2 linked regions of the Candidatus Thiodictyon syntrophicum genome follow. The protein of the gene in region 1 binds, or shares a complex with, the protein of each later gene. Links are inferred from orthologs where the notes say so. Each region holds a gene or a part of one and is shown on either strand. Other genes may lie near its edges.

Region 1 (5,827 bases):
CCGCCGGAGTCATGGAGAACGACGGGGCGATCCGCGCCGATGGCAGTCTCTCCACCGGCTCGGTCTCAGGCGAAGGGTCCGGCGGCACGGTCAATATCCGTACCGGCGACCTGACCGGCAGCGGGCTGATCACGGCCAGCGGCGGCACCACCGGGGGCGGCAATCACGTCGGCGGCGGCGGCGGGCGCATCGGCATCCGCTACAGCGGCATCTTGAGCCTGCCGGGGGGCAATATCCAGACCCATGGTGGTGACGGTTATTATGGTGACGGCACGGTGGGTACGATCCATCTCGAGGCGGTCGCACCTTGATCTCGCGTCCAGTCGCCGGAGACGCACGAGGCTGTCTCCCCGTCCACAACCGAGCGGTCGTTTTGGGTATTGGTCGATGACTTGGTTGCGCGGGCCGCGGACCTCTCCGGTCAGAGAGGTCTCAGGAAGTACTAAGGTCGGCAACCAGAAGTCAAGCGGCCCATTCTCCACCGATCACCACCGCAGCCCGAGCACCAGATCCATGACGTTGGTCCCGGTCGGCCCCGTGTGGATCAGGTCCCCGGCGGCGGCGAGCAGGCGGCCGCTGTCGGCGCGGCGCAGACAGTCGGCCGCCTCGTATCCATCCAGCGCCGCCCGCGCGAGGGTCCCGCCGTCCACCAGGGCCCCGGCGTCGGCATCGGCCCCCGCGCCGTCGCTGCCATCGGTACCGGCGGCGAGCAGGAGGCAGTCCGGGCGGCCCGCAAGCTCGCGGGCGGCGGCCAGGGCCAGGTGCTGATTGCGTCCGCCCCGTCCCGGCCGCGCGGGCAGGCGGACCGTGGTCTCGCCGCCCCAGACCTGGAGTCCGGGGGGGCCGTCGCGGACCTGGCGGGCCAACTCTCGCCCCCGCTCGGCGGCGTCCCCGGCGAGGAACTCCGGGTGGACGCGGACGGGAAGTCCGGCCGTGCGGGCCGCATCGGCCGCGGCGGCCTTGGCCAGGGCCAGCGTCGCGACCAGTTCGATGGGTGGGCCCGGGCGCGTCGGCGCCGCGCGCCCCAGGAGCCCGCGGTCCACCCAGGCCCGCACCCAGGGCGGCAGCTCGAGCGCCGCGACCGCCGCCTCCAGGCCGGACGCCGGGACCAGGAGCCCGGAGCCGATCACCGCGGGATCATCCCCGGGCACGTCGGAGATCGCCAGCACCCGCAGGGGCCGCTGCGGCAGGGCCGCCAGGAGTCCGCCGCCCTTGATGCGGGAGACCGCCGTGCGCACCCGGTTCATGGGGCCGATCGGCAAGCCGCAGCCCAAGAGCCAGTCATTGAGCCGCGCCAACTGCGCGAGATCCAGCCCGGCAACCGGGACCTCCACCAGACTGGAGGCCCCCCCGGAGATCAGGAACAGCAGCGTCGCACCGGGCGGGGTGCGGGCCAGCGCGGCGAGCAGTGCCGCCCCGGCCTGGATGCTGGCGGCCGTGGGCAGCGGGTGACCGCCGGTCAAGACCTCGATACCGCGGGCGGCGAAGGGCCGGGGGTCCGGCGGCGGGGCCTTGTCGATGACCAGTCCACCGAGCAGTTGCGACCCCAGGCAATCCAGGGCGCCCAGGGTCATGGCGGCGGCGGCCTTACCGATGGCGATCAGCCAACAGGGCGCCGCCGGCGCAGCGGCCCCCAGGGCGCGCCGCACCGCCGCCCGTCCGTCCACCGCCTGGAGGGCCGCGGCGAAGACCGACTCCAACCGGCAGCGCGCCTGCCGAGTGCCCTCGGGGTCTGGCTGCGGGACCGATGGGACGGGGCCGAACGGGTTGGTCGGGATCATCCTCTGGTTCCTTAAATATCGGTCGAGTTTCTGTTAAATCTGGAGAAAACGGAAGCAAGGGCAGTCCGCCACGGGCTGACACGAGGCACGGGGGCACCGGAACAGGGGTTGTCGATTGACGATCAGCAATGCAGGAGACGCCCGATGCTGCTTTAATATAAAGAATTGGATCTTTGTCGCCAAGAACCCAGGCCGATCAACCCGCAGCCAGTCTGAAGTGAGCAAGCCACCCATGAAACTCTGCCCCAAGTGTAATCACTCCCCCCTGCCCTTCCTCATGGTGTTCGTGGTCGCGTCCGTCAGTGCCTTCGTGACCTGGCTCACCGTCGGACTCTCGATCACGCAGACTACGCCCCGGGCAGCGGCCAGCGCCCTGGCCTTCGTGGTCGTGGGGTGGGCCCTGCTGCACTATGTGCTCAGCTGTCTGCGGCGGCATTGTCGGCATGACGAGCGCTCGGCGGCGCGGCGCGCGGTCCTCGATTCGCCTGGTCAGCCGGGCAACGACCGACCGGGATCACGCCTCGGTGCCGTTGGCGCCGCCGCGGAGATCTGACAGCCGCCGCGGACTCAAACCGCCACGCCGCCACTGCCGGCCGCCGCCCCCGCGTGTGTCACCCGGTCACGCAGATAGACCGGGCGGGCCAGTTCCGCCGGGACCAGTTGCCCGGCCCGCGCCTGCGCCGCGGCGAGCAGGGCGATGTCCCGGGCCTCACAGACCGCGTCGCTCGAGACCTGCGCGAGCCCCGCGCCCAGGCGCCGTGTGAGTAGTTCGCAATAGCGCCCCCACCCGGGCCCGACCCCGCACCAGCCCTCCCCCGCGGGTACCGGGACCGCCCCCGGCGCAGACACCGATTCAGCGCCGCAGGCCGCCGCCAGACCATCGGCCCCGACCTCGTAGGCGCCCCAGTAGACCTCCCCCATGCGCGCGTCCAGGGCCGCCAGCAGGCGCCGCCGTCCGCTGCGCCGGAACTCGCCCTGCGCCAGGGCGGCCAGAGTGGAGACCGGGACCGTCGGCCGCCCCGCGCCGAAGGCCGCCCCCTGGGCCACCGCCACCGCGATCCGTACGCCGGTGAAGGACCCGGGTCCGCGCCCGAAGGCGATCGCATCCAGGGCCTTAAGGCCGATCCCGGCACTGTCGAGCAGCGACTGCATCATGGGCAGGATCAAGTCCCCGTGCCGACGCGCGGCCAGTTCCAGACAGTGCCGGCTGGCACCATCCAGATAGAGGGCGGCCGAGCAGGCCTCCCCGGAGGTGTCGAGGGCCAGCAGTTTCATTCGACCACCCCCGCGTAGAACTGGAAATTCAACGTCTCCTCGGGGAACTGGATGAAGTTGCCCTGGAGGTAGTCCACCCCGCTGGACCAGAGGCGCCCGATCGTCTCCGGGTCCTCGATCCCCGCCGCGATGACGCGGGCGTGCCGCCGGTGCAGGGCCTCGACCAAGGACTTGAACTCTGCGCCCCGCGCCCGGCCGATCAGGTCCCGCGCCAGCTTGGCCGTGCCGATCGGGCGGCGGGCGATCAGGCCGAGCAGGTCCTCGCGGTCGGTGACACCGGCCAGACAGACCTCGATCCCCAGTCGACCCAGTTCCGGAAACAGGACCCGCGCCTGGTCCTCGGCGGCGAGGACATCCTGGGCGTTGAATTCCAGCACCGGACGCTGGCGGATCAAGTCCAGTCGCAGGACCTCGGCCCTCACCCAGTCGATCCAGTCGGGCTCGGCCAGACTGGCGCCCGACTGGAAGATGACCAGCAGGGTCGGGCGGCCGGCGTCGCGCTCCTGGCGCAAGGTCTCCAGCGCCCGCCGCAGGACCCAGCGGTCGACGGCCGGGAGCAGTCCGTGCCGGGCGGCCACCGGCAGGAAGGCCGCGGGCGGCAGGATCTCGCCCTCGGGCGTGCGCAGCCGCAGCAGCACCTCGTAGCGTTCCCGCTGGGACTTGCGCAGCGACAGGATGGGCTGGTACACCAAGTGAAAACCTGACCCGTCCAGGGCGTCCCGCACCAGGCGCAGGGTCAGTTCGTCGGCGGTGTCGACGCCGGGTGGCGCCGGGGGGTCCGGGTCCCGCCGCCGCAGCACGCGATCACCGCCGGCCCGGTAGGCCTCTTCGGCAGCGGCCCAGGCGCGCGAGATCAGGCTGAGGGCATTGTCCGCCGGGGGCTCGAAGGAGCCGATTCCGATGCTCAAGGTGATGCCGGTGAGACCGGACGGCAGGACCAGGGTCGCCGCACCCGCGCGAATGGCCGCGACCAAGTCAGTGATCTGCGGTTCGGATGGGCAGTGCACCCAGGCACAGACGCCGCCGTCGTGCCGACAGACGCCGCGTTGGGCCGCGCCCGCGCACCGGCGGACCAGTTCGATGATCAGTGGATGGACCGCGTCGAGCCCGGCGGCATCCAGTCGCCCGCGTGCCGGGGCGTCATCGACCCGGATGAACAGAACCGCCTGAGCCTGCGCGGGCGCGGCGCGGTCGAGGATGGCGCCGTCCAGGCGCTTGATCAACTGGGTGCGGCTGAGCACCGGGGCACCTGCCCCCACGGTGTCGGGCACCGGGTCAGGGGCGGCGGCGCGCTGGGCGAGACACTCGAAGACCGCCGTTAACAGCCGCTCGCCCACCACCGGGCGCGCCAGATACTCGTCCCCGCCCAGGTGCAGCACTTCCCCCTGATGGTCCGCGCCGAGCGGCGCGGAGAGAAAGATGATCGGCACCTCACCGAGCGACTCGTGGCGGCGAATCGCGGCCGTCAGTGCCCGGACGGCATCCTGGGGCAGATTGAGATCCAGGACGATGAGGTCCGCGGGCGTCTGTTCCAGCACCGCCATCGCCCGCTGCGGGTCCGCCAAGCGCTCCACCAGCAGGCCGGCGGCACTCAAGGCGGCAACGATCTCGGCGCCTTCCGCGGGTGCCGCATCCACCACCAGGACGCGCCGCGCGCGGGCGCTGCGCTGCGCCAGCGCGTCGCTGACCCGGGCCCAGATGCGCGCCGCGTCGAACGGGGCCTGGAAGGTCGCGAACGCCGCCGGACTGGTCGCGCGGCCGGATGCGGCAGATGCCCCGGGCGACGACGGCTGGGCCACCAGACGGATCAACCGCGGAGAGGTCCCCGCGGTCTCCTGCAGCCGCTCCAGAATGGCCGCAAGCGAACGCCCCGGCGGGAGGGCGTCGGTCTGCAGGATCAGGACCCACGGCTTGCGGATAGCCGCCGCATACATCAGGCCAGCCACGGTTTGGACACTCATCAGATCAATCGCGTGCGTAGCCGCGCAGGTCTGCAGCGCCGCGCTCAGGGGCGCGTCGCAACCAAAGAAAAAGACCGTCGTAGCTGAGGGGTGGCTGTCTTCGGGCATCGTGGTCCATCCGTGTTGCCGGCCGCGGCTCGCACCGGAGCGCGGCCCGCCGGGTCAATGACCAGGCATCAGGGTGATCAGGCCCGGTTATGATAAAGTCAGCGTCGGCGCTACGCCAGCAGCGGGCGCCACGACCCTGATGCCGGGCGCTCGGCCCCCGGCCATGGGTTGAAAATCCGGGCGCCGGCGGCGGGTCGGCGCCATAATGTCTCGCCACCAGGACCCCACCGGAGGACTCCCGATGAAATTCGCCGCCAGACGCCACGCCGCACTCGCCGCGCTCCTGATCTTCACGTCCGCCGCGTGCGCCGATGAGGTGACCGACCAACTCGCCGCCGCCCGCGAGGCCTACGACGCCGGCGACCTGCGCAACGCCGTCAATAGCCTCAATTTCGTGATCGCCAAGATCCGCGAGCAGGAGACGGCGCGCCTGCTGACCTTGCTGCCGGCGCCCCTGGCCGGTTGGCAGGCCGATCCCGCCCAGTCCGAGACGCCCGGCATTGCGAGCATGATTACCGGCACCAACCTGACCCGACGCTACTTCCGCCCGGAGGGCGGGGAGGTCAAACTCACCGTGACGGCGGACTCCCCCCTGCTTCCCATGCTGACCATGTTCCTGGCCTCGCCCTTCATGATGCAGGCCGATCCCGGTTCCAAGCCCTACGCCTTCAAGGGCCAGCAGGGCCTCATCAAGCACGATCC
Region 2 (5,615 bases), 1.7 Mb from region 1 along the record:
ACGGGGACTTCTCGTCGTGGAAGGGGCAGCGCGCCTGATAGTCCTTCCCGCCCTTGCGCAGTTGGATGCGGCCGGCGATCAGCTCGACGATGTCGGTGCGGGCGAGGAGGTCGTCGATAAACTGCGGGGGGATTCTGCCGGCCATGCGTTCGCGTCAGGGCAGTCGCGGGAGACCCGTGGTGGGCGTGGGGCGAACCCCGTCAGACCCCGAGACGGCGCTTCACCTGGGCACTGACGGCCCCCATGTCCGCGCGGCCCTGGACCTGGGGCTTCAAGAGCGCCATGACCTTGCCCATATCGCTCATCGCCGCGGCGCCGCTCTGCGTGACTGCCGCCTCGACCAGCGCGGCCAACTCGGCCTCGTCCAGTGCCTGCGGCAGGTAACCCTGGATGACCTCGACCTCGAAGCGCTCGACATCGACCAAGTCCTGACGACCGGCCGCACCGAACTGCTCGATAGAGTCGCGCCGCTGCTTCATCATCTTATCGAGCACGGCCAACACCTGGGTGTCGTCCAGTTCGATCCGCTCGTCCACCTCGCGTTGCTTCACCGCCGCCAGGATGAGTCGGATGACCCCGAGGCGGGTCTTCTCGCCCGCCTTCATGGCGGTCTTCATGTCGGCCTGGATTTGCGCCTTGAGCATGGTAGCGAAGCTCTGCGGTTGGAGAGAAAATTCCAGGTCACCAGCCCCGGCGGCGAGCCACGGGCGCATGACCGGCAGTTACGCCGGCGCAAGGGATGACGCTGGTGGAACGACTCCCCTGGGGTAGCCCAGGGGGCGCTGTGCGCGGGGGACCGGCGAGGCCGATCGGGCGCGCTCAGTAAGGACGTTCCCAGCGGCGCGACTCGCGCTGCAACTTCTTGTGGTGACGCTTCACGGCGGCCGCCTTCTTGCGCTTGCGCTCGGAGGTGGGCTTCTCGTAGAACTCACGACGACGGACCTCGGCGAGCACACCTGCCTTTTCGCAGGAGCGCTTGAACCGCCGCATGGCGACTTCGAATGGCTCGTTTTCTTTGACGCGGACGCTGGGCATGGGGTCCTTGTGTCTCCAGAGGATGTGTTGGGATGAAATTTAGCCTTAGGATTTTAGCCGAAGGTGACGGGTGATTGCAAAGGGAGAGAAGCTGCCGGGTGCGATCCACAGATGAACACAGGCGTGCCTCAGGACCCCGCGAGGGCGGCGCCCAGGGACCGCCAGCCGACGACGCGCACGCCGCTGCGTTCATAGGTGTCCTCGCCGCCGTGGACGAGCCAGGGCAGGCGGCCGGCGTCGCCCAGGATACGCCCGGCCTTCTGGGCGGCGCGGATGTAATCGGGGGTGACGGTGCGGCCGGACTTGATCTCGACGGGCTGCAGGGCGGCCCCCTCCTCGATCAGCAGGTCGGCCTCCAGGCCGTTGTTGTCGCGCCAGAAGTACAGGTCCGGCGGGGCCCCGGCGTTGCGCCTGTGTTTGAGCACCTCGGACACGATCAGCGTCTCGAACAGGGCGCCGCGCAGCGGGTGCAGGGCCAGGGTCGTGGGGTCGCGGATGCCGAGCAGCCAGGCGGCAAGCCCCGCGTCCAGAAAATACAACTTGGGTGTCTTGACCAGGCGCTTGCCGAAATTGCGGTGATAGGGCGGCAGCAGGTGGACCAGATAGCTCGCCTCCAGGACGCCGAGCCAGGCTCGGGCAGTGCCCGCGGAGATCCCCGCCTCCCCCGCCAGCGCACTGAGGTTGAGCAGTTGTCCGGTACGCCCGGCACAGAGCTTGAGAAACCGCTGAAAGGTGTTGAGATCCACGATGTTCACGAGCTGCCGCACATCGCGCTCCAGGTAGGTCTCGACATAGGCGGCGAGCCAGTCGCCGGGCGGGATGGCGTGGGCGTGAATCGCGGGGTAGCCGCCGGCGAGCAGCACCCGGTCGAGTTCCAGGGGCGGCAGGGGGGGCGCGGACAGTTCGGTGACGGAGAGGGCCAGCAGGTGGGCAACGCCCACGCGCCCGGCGAGCGACTGCGTGATGTGCGCGAGCAGCCCGAATTGCTGGGAGCCGGTGAGCACGAAGCGGCCCGGGACCCGCACCTCGTCGACCATGCCCTGGAGCCAGGAAAAGAGGTCCGGCCAGCGCTGGGCCTCGTCGAAGACCGCGCCCGCGGCAAACCGCGCCAGGAAACCCCGGGGGTCCTCCTGCGCAAAGGCGCGCTCGGCCGGGTCCTCCAGACTGACATAGGGCCGGTCGGCGAAGAGCGCGCGGGCGAGCGTGGTCTTGCCCGACTGGCGCGGGCCGGTCAGGGCGAGGATCGGGAAGCCGGCCGCCAGGCGGCGCAGCGTGGGTTCGATCTGGCGATAGATCATCCGGCTATTATACAAATCGACAGTCTGATTATCAATTAGTATAACAATGTCCGGCATCAGCCGACGATCGGCCGCGGGCCCGCACGCCAGGACTGCTCCATGCGGGACCGCCGCGGGCGCCCTCGTCCCTGGAAAGAGCAGTTATCCACAGATGAACACAGATCCACACAGACTATTCATTTGCTTACGCTTGGCCGGGGACTCACCGTGCCGGTGATTGTGACAATAGCGATAAGCGCATGACTATTCGTAGAAACTCTTGGTTAATCTGTGTTCATCTGTGTTCATCTGTGGATTCTGGGTTGTCCCAGGCCCCCGGCCGGCATAACATCGATACCATCCGGGGACCCTACGGTTCTCGGCAATCCGGAGCAGCAAACCATGCGCGTCCTCGGCATCGAGACCTCCTGCGACGAGACCGGCGTGGCCATCTACGACTCGGTCGGCGGGCTTCTGGCCCACGCGCTCTACAGCCAGATCGCGATCCATGCCCAGTACGGCGGCGTGGTGCCGGAACTGGCCTCGCGCGACCATGTGCGCAAGACCCTGCCGCTGATCCGGGAGGTACTGGAGAGCGCCGGACTGGCCGCGGGCGCGATCGACGGGGTGGCCTACACCGCGGGTCCGGGGCTGATCGGCGCCCTGCTGGTGGGCGCGGCCCTGGGGCGCAGCCTGGCCTGGGCCTGGGGGGTGCCGGCGATCGGGGTGCACCACATGGAGGGCCACCTGCTGGCGCCGCTCCTGGAGGACCCGGCCCCGGCCTTTCCCTTCGTCGCGCTCCTGGTCTCCGGCGGTCACACCCAACTGGTGGACGTGGCCGGGGTCGGCCAGTACCGCATCCTTGGCGAATCCCTGGACGACGCGGCCGGCGAGGCCTTCGACAAGACCGCCAAGATCCTGGGGCTGCCCTACCCCGGCGGCCCGGAACTGGCGCGCCTGGCCGAACAGGGCGACCCGCGGCGCTTCCGCTTCCCCCGCCCCATGACCGACCGCCCGGGACTGGACTTCAGCTTCAGCGGGCTCAAGACCTTTGCGCTCAATACCCTGCACAACGAGATCCCGGGCGCTGCCGACCCCGCCCAGACCCGCGCCGACATCGCCCGCGCCTTCGAGGATGCGGTGGTCGACACCCTGGTGATCAAGTGCCGCCGGGCACTGAAGGCGAGCGGGCACCGCCGCCTGATCCTGGCCGGCGGGGTCAGCGCCAACCGGCGCCTGCGCCGGGAGATGGACAGCGCCATCGCGGCCGTCGGGGGTGAGACCTACTACCCGCGCCCGGCCCTGTGTACCGACAACGGGGCCATGATCGCCTACGCCGGCTGGCAGCGGCTGCGCGCCGGCCAGCACGAACCCCTGAGCTTCGCGCCCCGGGCACGCTGGGCGATGGAGTCGTTGCCGGGGCTGGGGGAGGCGTAGACACCGAGCAGGTCGGCGCGGCGTTTCGACCACCCTACCCGCGGCGAGGTCGCGTCGGTCCGCGCAGCGGACCCTACCGCCGCCCCCGCAGGAAGGGGATCAACACTGCCGCCGTCTCCGCCGGGCGCTCCATCATGGGCAGGTGTCCGGCGCCCGGCAGGGTGATCCGGGTGCTGCCGGGCAGGCGCCGGTGCAGTGTCTTGGCGCCCGCCACGGGGTAGATCCCATCGGACTCGCCCCACAGGATCAGCACCGGGACCGACACCTTCAGCGGACGGTCCAACACCCGGTCGTACAGGTTCACGCTGTCCCAGACCTGCTGGTAGTGCCGGTTGCGCGCCACATAGTCCTTGATCAGGGCCTCGCGGACCGGCGCGGGAACCGGCGGCGGCGTGGCGAACAGCAGGCGCAGTTCCAGGTCCAACTGGTTGTCATCGATGGGAATGAAGGGATTGATCCCGTCCTGGATCGCCTGCCGGACCCCGGGCGCCCAGTCCACCACCCCCAGCGGCGGGCCGACGAAGGCCAGGCGGCGCACGCCCCGCGGGTGACGCTGCACATAGAGTGCCGCAATGGTCCCGCCCATGGAGTTGGCGGCCAGGGCGAATTCGCGCAGCCCCAGGCCGCCGATGAACCGGTGCAGCAGGTCCACCTGGTGCTCCAGGTCGTAGTCGGTAACGGGGAAGTCGGTACTCTCACCAAAGCCCGGCAGGTCGGGTGCCAGCGCGTCGAAACCGGCCGCCGCCAGGGCGCACAGCAGCGCGTGCCACTGCTGCCTCTGGGCGAAGAGCCCGTGCAGCAGCACAACCGTCGGCCCCTGACCGGCACGGCTGTAGTGGACGACCCCGCCGTCCAGCGGCAGGGAACCGGCGGCAATCTCACAGGCCGGCGGCGCGACCTGGGTATCGGCCAGGGCCGCCCCGCCCCAGAGCAGCACCCCCAAGAGCCAGACCGCCTTGATGGTCGCTCCGGCCGCCGGGAAACCGGAGGTCGAGGCTTCAGCCGGTCGACCGCGCAGTCGCGCGGCGCTGGTCCGGCTAACGCCTCGACCGCCAGTGCGCAACGCCAGGGCAGCGACCGAAACGATGAGCGAGGCCAGCCAGATGAACAGAGACAGGGCACGAACGCGGGAGGCAATCGTCATACCGTGACCTCGGTTACGGCGGCCCGGCAGGCATCCCAGGGCGCCCGCCGCACCGCGGATGAAGGTTCAGTCCTGATCCGATGGGCCCGGCTGCCCCGTCAGGCGCCCCTCGCGCCCGGTGAGCAGCTTCTCGATATTGCTGCGGTGCCGCCAGATCAGCAGGCCCGTCATCACCAACTGCATCCCGATCAGCACCGGCGGCAGGCCCATGAGCCAGACGATGAGCGGCGCCAGGGGCATGGAGATCAGGGCGGCGAGCGAGGAGAACTTCAGGACTTTCGCCACGAAGAGCCAGATCAGGGCGACCGGCAGGCCGACCGGCACCCAGAACCCGAAGACCGCGGCCCCGAGCCCGAACTGCACGCCCAGGGCGGTGGCCACCCCCTTGCCGCCCCGAAAGCCGAAGAAGACCGGGAACAGGTGCCCGATGAAGGCCGCGAGCCCGGTCATCGCCAGCACCGCGGGGCCGACCCCCAGCAAGTGCGCGACCAGCATCGGGATCAGCCCCTTCAAGCTGTCCCCGAACAGGGTGATCGCCGCCGCCTTCTTCCCGCCGATGCGCAGGACATTGGTCGCCCCCGGGTTGTTGGAACCCTGGGTGCGCGGGTCCGGCAGCCCCATCAGTCGGCAGACGATGATGGCGCTGGAGATGGAGCCCAACAGGTAGGCGGTGACGACGAGTGCGGCGGCGATAATCATGGACGCGCATTGGAACCGGGAAG

What was found. Proteins that work in one complex are often made in the same cells at the same time.
Region 2: the proteins of tsaB (region 1) and tsaD are in contact, whole or in part, in a solved structure (PDB 4WQ4), measured with the Escherichia coli proteins. The link is inferred for Candidatus Thiodictyon syntrophicum from one-to-one orthologs.

What each region holds. Positions count from the first base shown.
Region 1 is NZ_CP020370.1:3,233,399-3,239,225, reverse strand. What follows is about bases 1,203-4,202. They hold tsaB (tRNA (adenosine(37)-N6)-threonylcarbamoyltransferase complex dimerization subunit type 1 TsaB), read right to left. Parts: upstream 3,057-4,202; coding sequence 2,349-3,056; downstream 1,203-2,348. Other genes in these bases: THSYN_RS13680 (EAL domain-containing protein), read right to left, coding at 3,053-4,202; THSYN_RS13690 (hypothetical protein), read left to right, coding at 2,014-2,334; THSYN_RS13695 (DUF4147 domain-containing protein), read right to left, coding at 1,203-1,781. Outside these bases: THSYN_RS13700 (Ig-like domain-containing protein), read left to right, coding at 1-311; more of THSYN_RS13695, read right to left, coding at 486-1,202; more of THSYN_RS13680, read right to left, coding at 4,203-5,017; THSYN_RS13675 (hypothetical protein), read left to right, coding at 5,367-5,827. UniProt on the Escherichia coli protein: Required for the formation of a threonylcarbamoyl group on adenosine at position 37 (t(6)A37) in tRNAs that read codons beginning with adenine.
Region 2 is NZ_CP020370.1:4,961,196-4,966,810, forward strand. What follows is about bases 1,944-4,731. They hold tsaD (tRNA (adenosine(37)-N6)-threonylcarbamoyltransferase complex transferase subunit TsaD), read left to right. Parts: upstream 1,944-2,714; coding sequence 2,715-3,749; downstream 3,750-4,731. Other genes in these bases: THSYN_RS20985 (ATP-binding protein), read right to left, coding at 1,944-2,333; THSYN_RS20995 (alpha/beta fold hydrolase), read right to left, coding at 3,823-4,731. Outside these bases: dnaG (DNA primase), read right to left, coding at 1-145; THSYN_RS20975 (GatB/YqeY domain-containing protein), read right to left, coding at 201-644; rpsU (30S ribosomal protein S21), read right to left, coding at 820-1,035; more of THSYN_RS20985, read right to left, coding at 1,164-1,943; more of THSYN_RS20995, read right to left, coding at 4,732-4,893; glycerol-3-phosphate 1-O-acyltransferase PlsY, read right to left, coding at 4,960-5,592.